Prochlorococcus marinus str. SB: one gene and its partner. The protein of the gene in region 1 interacts with the protein of each later gene in a pairwise test. Links are inferred from orthologs where the notes say so. Each region holds a gene or a part of one and is shown in the gene's direction. Other genes may lie near its edges.

Region 1 (3,340 bases):
TAATCCTAAAAGTGAACCATGGAGACTTTCAAATAAATCAAAATTGTCAAACTTTTTAGATTACTCAGTTAATGAAAAAGATTCAAAATTTGATATACCATATCCGAAAAATTCTCAAAGTACTATCAGATTAATAATTGGTGAGAATTGCCAAATTAAATTAATAGAGAATAATTATTCAATAGAGCAATTAAGTGAGAATGAATTACAAAAATATATCAAGGAACAGATATCTTTTTTTAATCAAAACGAAAATTGGAGTAACCTACTAAATCTGTCTTTAAGTTGTAAAAATAATATTTTGGGATTAAAAATAAATGGATCAAAAATTCCTCCTATTGAAATTTTTAGTCACGCATCAAGTAATTCTTTAAACGCAAAAACTCTGGTAATATTTTTAGAAAAGAATTGTGATGTTGAATTATTACAAGTAAATCTTGGTAAAGAAAACTCTTCATTATCTCAATCAACTTTTTTTTGCTTGAAAGAAAATAGTTCCGTAAATCATGGTGTTGTTTCTTACGGTGAAAACAAATCCAATCTATTAAATTCTCTCAATGTAATTCAACAAAAAAATAGTGCATACAACTTAGGATCTTTACATTTCAAATTTAATTACGCGAGATTTGAAATTAGTATTAAACAATCTGCGGGAAACGCTAAAACAAATATCAAAGGTATGCAAATAACAAAAAAAGATGAGCAAATTTCAACCTATACAAAAATAGAATTTAATGGCCCGAATGGATTTCTAGATCAAATTAATAAATCGCTTGCTGATGATAAATCACATGCAATATTTGAAGGTTCAATAATAGTTCCGAAAATTGCCCAGAGAACCGATGCATCCCAATTAAGCAGAAATTTACTTTTATCAAATTTCGCACAAATAGATACCAAACCTCAATTAGAAATAATTGCTGATGATGTCAAATGCAAACATGGAGCTACAATTTCGCAGTTAAATGAAGAAGAACTTTTTTATATGCGAACAAGAGGGATCACATTAAAAGAAGCGAGTAAACTACAATTAAGTTCTTACTTTCAAGAAATAATTTCATTCATTCCCATTTCAAAAGATAAATGGGATTTGCTTGATAAACTTTTAAATGAAAACTAATGGAAACGATTCAAAATTTTCCTGAAATAACGAAGAAAGACTTTCCTCTTTTAAATAAGCACTTAAAAAATAATGAGCAAATTATTTATTTAGACCATGCTGCAACCACACAAAAACCAATACAAGTTTTAAAAAAAATTGATGAATATTACAAAAATTTTAATGCAAATGTACATAGAGGGGCACATCAATTAAGTGCTAAAGCAACAGAAGAATTTGAAAATTCACGATATTTAATTAGCAAATACATAAAAGCGAATTCAGCAAAAGAAATTATTTTTACAAGAAATGCTACTGAGGCAATCAATCTAGTAGCTAGATCATGGGGCGAATATTCATTAAAAGAAAACGACGAAATTCTCTTATCAATAATGGAACATCATAGCAATATTGTTCCATGGCAAATGGTTGCAGCAAAAAATAAATGCAAATTAAAATTTATAGGTATAGATAAAGAAGGGAAATTAGATATAGACGACTTTAAATCAAAACTAACATCTAGAACTAAACTTGTTAGCCTAGTACATGTTAGTAATACTCTAGGTTGCTGTAATCCAATCAAAGAAATAACTAAGTTAGCTAAACAAAAAGGTTCTTTAGTCTTAATAGATGCATGCCAAAGTTTGGCTCATCAAAAACTGGATGTGATTGATCTTAATATAGATTTTTTAGCTGGATCCGGACATAAACTATGCGGTCCTACAGGTATAGGTTTCCTCTGGTCAAGAAAAGAAATCCTAGAAAAAATTCCTCCTCTCTTTGGTGGTGGCGAAATGATTCAAGATGTTTTTGAAGAGAAAAGTACTTGGGCAGAGCTGCCACACAAATTTGAAGCTGGAACTCCAGCCATTGCAGAAGCAATAGGTCTTGCAGAAGCAATTAATTATATTAACAATATTGGATTGAATGAAATTCATGAATATGAAAAGACTATTACTAAATATTTATATGAAAAATTAAATCAAATAGAAAATATTAAAATCATAGGTCCATCACCGGAGATAGATCCAGACAGAGCCTCACTTGCCACCTTTTATATAAAAAATATACATTCAAATGATATTGCTGAAATACTTGATTCAAAAGGAATTTGCATTAGAAGTGGCCACCATTGCTGTCAACCTCTTCACAGATACATTGGAATTAAATCAACAGCTAGAATTAGCATGAATTTCACAACCAATAAGGAAGAAATTGATATGTTTATAGAAAAATTAAAAGATACAATTGATTTTCTAAAAATCAATTCTTAAATACACAAAGCATTTTTTAAAAATTCATGAGATTTTTGCATTACTAGTTCTTTATTTTCAATATTTTTAAAACCATGCCCTTCATTATCAAAAAAAATAACTTCTGAATATCTATTATTCTGAATCAAAATTTCTTGAATTTTTAAAGTTTGTTTATAAGAAATAACTGTATCTTTTTTTCCATGAAACAATAAGGTAGGTTTTTTGAGTTTTTTTATATGATTTATCGGTGATCTATTTATATAATCATCATGGTTTTTTGCATAATTTCCTACCAAAGAATTTAAATAATCTTTTTCAAACCTATGAGTGTTGTGATACATATCCTTCAAATCAATAACAGGATATTTACAAATTGCTGCTTTAAAAATAGACCCATATAATAAACAATTCAGGGCAGTCAACCCACCAGCACTATTCCCAAAAATTACCACTTTTTCACTATCAACTTGATTTGATTTAATCAATTCAAGAGCTAGTGCTCTGCAATCATAAGAATCAACAATACCCCACTTATAATTCAACCTCTCTCTATATGCTTTGCCAAATCCTGATGATCCTCCATAATTGACTTCAGCAACAAAAAATCCCTTAGATGTCCAATATTGAACTTCAGAATTATATGATCCATCAAAAAATGAAGTGGGTCCGCTATGAGCTCTAACAAAAAGCGGTGGTTTTCTAAATTTTTCAACAAGCGGCCTATATAAAAAAGAATGAGTAGATTTATCTTCAAAACCTTTAAACCAAAAAGATTCAGGTTTTGAACAATCTTTTATATATTCAGCATTTATTTCCTCAAAAACATTTGATAAAACTTCCTTTTTACAATCAATTTCAAGTAAATTTCCAAGAAAATCAGATCCATTACCTTTCAAAACTACTTTCTTCTCAAAAACACTAAAATCACTTATTGAGGTAAAAGGAGTAGAAAATTCTTTAACGAATTGAAGATCTTTATATTGTT
Region 2 (3,315 bases), on another replicon or contig:
TCTTTTGATGATAATCCTGATGAGTTTTCATTGAGTGTTGAGAAACAACAGGTTGAACTTCAACAAAAAGTTATTAATGCACAAGAAATATTAAATTCAGTTCAAATGGACGATGACTTAAGATTGAATATTTCTGCAATCTGCGGAGAACTAGATGTGGATGGTTTACGGGGGGATATTGTTACAAATAGGTCTGCTAGGGCAATTGCAGCATTTGAGGGCAGAACTGAAGTGCAAGAAGATGACATAGCAAGGGTTATTTCTTGTTCTTTAAGACATAGACTTAGAAAAGATCCATTAGAACAAGTTGATTCAGGTGAAAGAGTTGTTCAAGCTTTTTGTAAAGTATTTGATTTAGATGAAAAAGAAAATCTTTCAAAATTTCAATTGTCTGCTGAAGCTTAATAAAAGTGAGAATAATTGGGATTGACCCTGGATTAGCTAGAGTTGGTTATGGAATAATTGAGATAGAAAATGAAAGAAAGATATTATTGGACTGCGGCGTTATTGAGACAGGTAAAGATAAGAAAGAAGAAGATAGACTTTATGAGATATTCCAAGATCTTAATGAATTAATAAATCATTGGAACCCAACTGCAGCTGCAGTAGAAAAATTTTTCTTTTACAGGTCAAGCACTACCATTAGTGTGGTGCAGGCCAGAGGCGTGATTATGATGGTATTGGCATCTAAAAAAATTCATGTTAGTGAGTATTCACCTGCTCAGATAAAATTAACAATTGCAGGGTCTGGAAAGGCATCTAAGAAAGATATTCTTGACGCTGTTATGTATGACTTAGATCTTAACAAACCTCCAAAACCTGATGATTCAGCAGATGCATTGGCCATAGCACTCACAAAACTAAATGAGGAAGGCTTTAACTGAAAATTTAATATGACGATCTTTGAAAATAAGAAATTGGAGAGGGAAATGTTTAGAAAACTAAGAGATAGGATTTCTCTTAATCAAAGAGAAAACGTAGAAAAGAATGTAAGATTATATGTTGATGAATTTGTTAAGGGATATAAAAATATTGGTTATATAGCCATATATTGGCCTCTAAAAAATGAAGTTGATATAAGAAGTCTCAAGAAAGAATTTACTTTAGCTTTGCCTAGATGTAAAGAAAAAAAAGAGTTGTTATTTTATCCATGGGACGAAAAAACTCTTACCAAAGATTCTGAGGGGATACTAAGTCCAAATAACTCTTCCCCATTAAGTCATTCGCAGATAAACATGATATTTGTACCATGTCTTTCCGTTGATAAAAAATTAACAAGATTGGGTTATGGAGGAGGTTATTTTGATAAATTAAGGAGAGATAGTGATTGGAGAAATGTTCCATGCATTGGAGTATTAACTTCTAATTGTGTTAGTACAATTCCTTTAACCAGAGCTGAGTGGGATATTCCTTTATCGGGCTTCATCACAGAAAAAGAAATATTTGTATAATAAGAACCTCATAAAGTTATTAATTTGTATTATTAAATGGAAAATAAGGAAAAGTACAATAATTTATCAAAATTAGTAGAAAAGTTGCAGAAATCAGAAGATCCAAAAAGAAAATATGAATACATTTTGTGGTTAGGCAAAAAATTAAAAGAACCAGGTAGTGAAATCCTTGTTGAAGAGAATAAAGTTAAAGGATGCGTTTCAGAAGTTTTTGTTAAGGCAACTATTAAAGCCGGTAAATTATTTTGGGAAGGATATTCTGATGCTCTCATAACAAAGGGTTTGTTGGCATTTTTAATTACTGGGTTAAATGAATTAACACCAAATGATGTTGTAAAAATAGATAAGAAATTTATAGAAGATACTGGTTTAAAAGCAAGCTTAACGCCTTCAAGATCAAATGGTTTTTTAAACATTTTATTGAAAATGCAGTCTCAAGCAAATGAATATTTGTAGGTCTAATAATATAAAATTAAACTCAAAGTTAAAGAAATAAAAAATGAGAAAATGCAAAATTGGGATTGTAGGTTTTGGAACTGTAGGTTCAGGAATTTATAAAATATTAAGCTCTGAAGTTGATTCGCATCCAATTCTAAAAGAAATAGAAATTGCAAAAATAGCAGTTAAAGATCTTAATAAAAAAAGAGATATTGAGCTAGATAATAATTTATTAACAGATGATCCATTTAAATTAATTAATGACCCCACCATAGATGTAATTGTTGAAGTAATGGGTGGGGTTGATTTAGCGAAAGATATTATTCTGCAATCATTAAAATTAGGGAAATCTGTTGTTACAGCAAATAAAGCAGTTATTGCAAGATACGGAGAAGAGATATATAGAACCGCATCTAAAGAAGGAGTTTATATATTGTCAGAGGCGGCAGTTTGCGGGGGGATTCCTATAATTGAACCCTTAAAAAGATCATTAAAAAGTAATAGTATAAAAAAAATGGTTGGGATAATAAATGGGACAACAAATTTTATTCTTTCAAAAATGACAAATGAAAAAGCTGATTATAAGGAAACTTTAAAATTGGCTCAAAGCCTTGGGTATGCTGAATTTGATCCAACTGCAGATGTTGAGGGCCATGATGCGGCTGATAAAATTTCAATTCTTAGTGAACTTGCATTTGGAGGGAAAATCAAAAGAGAGGAGATACATTCTGAGGGCATAAGTAAAATAAATCTTAAGGATATCGAATATGCCAATAAATTAGGATTTGAAATAAAACTATTAGCGCTCTCCGAAAGGGGACTAATTAATAATAATGATTCACTTGCTTTAAATATTTGGGTAGGACCCTCTTTGATTCCAAAATCTCATCCATTGGCAACAGTTAAGGGAGTTAACAATGCCTTATTGATAGAGGCTGATCCTCTTGGAGAGATAATGTTGTATGGTCCAGGTGCAGGGAGTGGTCCAACGGCTGCATCAGTAGTATCAGATATATTAAACCTTCATGCCGCTTCAGTAAAAAATAATAATTCAATCGATCCATTATTATCTTTTGATTTCTGGAGAAACTGTCATATCATAGGAAGCTCACAAATAAATAAAAAAAATTACCTTAGAATTATTTGTCTTGATAGTCCAGGTGTTATAGGAAAAATTGGAGATATTTTTGGAAAGAATAATGTATCAATCGAATCTATCGTTCAACTAGATGCAAGTGAGGACAAAGCTGAAATTGTCGTTATTACTCATGAAGTGAATAATGGAGATTTTGAGAAATCAAAATATGAAATAAATTCGCTAAATGAAGTCAAAATTATTGCAAGTCAATTAAGTTGTATTTAAAAAAAAAGTTTGCAAATTTCTTTATAGCCTGTTAAACCGAAGAAAGTAAATGTTTGGTTTAAG

What was found.
Region 2: the proteins of EV02_RS03295 (region 1) and EV02_RS06530 interact in binary tests that used the Escherichia coli proteins (3 or more experiments, as listed by UniProt). The link is inferred for Prochlorococcus marinus str. SB from one-to-one orthologs.

The regions. Positions count from the first base shown.
Region 1 is NZ_JNAS01000002.1:551,559-554,898, forward strand. What follows is about bases 247-3,246. They hold EV02_RS03295 (SufS family cysteine desulfurase), read left to right. Parts: upstream 247-1,119; coding sequence 1,120-2,373; downstream 2,374-3,246. Other genes in these bases: EV02_RS03300 (SufD family Fe-S cluster assembly protein), read left to right, coding at 247-1,120; EV02_RS03290 (alpha/beta hydrolase family protein), read right to left, coding at 2,370-3,246. Also shown: more of EV02_RS03300, read left to right, coding at 1-246; more of EV02_RS03290, read right to left, coding at 3,247-3,340. UniProt on the Escherichia coli protein: Cysteine desulfurases mobilize the sulfur from L-cysteine to yield L-alanine, an essential step in sulfur metabolism for biosynthesis of a variety of sulfur-containing biomolecules.
Region 2 is NZ_JNAS01000001.1:348,538-351,852, reverse strand. The notes cover bases 223-3,197. They hold EV02_RS06530 (SufE family protein), read left to right. Parts: upstream 223-1,487; coding sequence 1,488-1,907; downstream 1,908-3,197. Other genes in these bases: EV02_RS06535 (homoserine dehydrogenase), read left to right, coding at 1,951-3,197; EV02_RS06525 (5-formyltetrahydrofolate cyclo-ligase), read left to right, coding at 894-1,451; ruvC (crossover junction endodeoxyribonuclease RuvC), read left to right, coding at 411-884; bchI (magnesium chelatase ATPase subunit I), read left to right, coding at 223-405. In the rest of the region: more of bchI, read left to right, coding at 1-222; more of EV02_RS06535, read left to right, coding at 3,198-3,252; EV02_RS06540 (hypothetical protein), read left to right, coding at 3,302-3,315. UniProt on the Escherichia coli protein: Participates in cysteine desulfuration mediated by SufS. Cysteine desulfuration mobilizes sulfur from L-cysteine to yield L-alanine and constitutes an essential step in sulfur metabolism for biosynthesis of a variety of sulfur-containing biomolecules.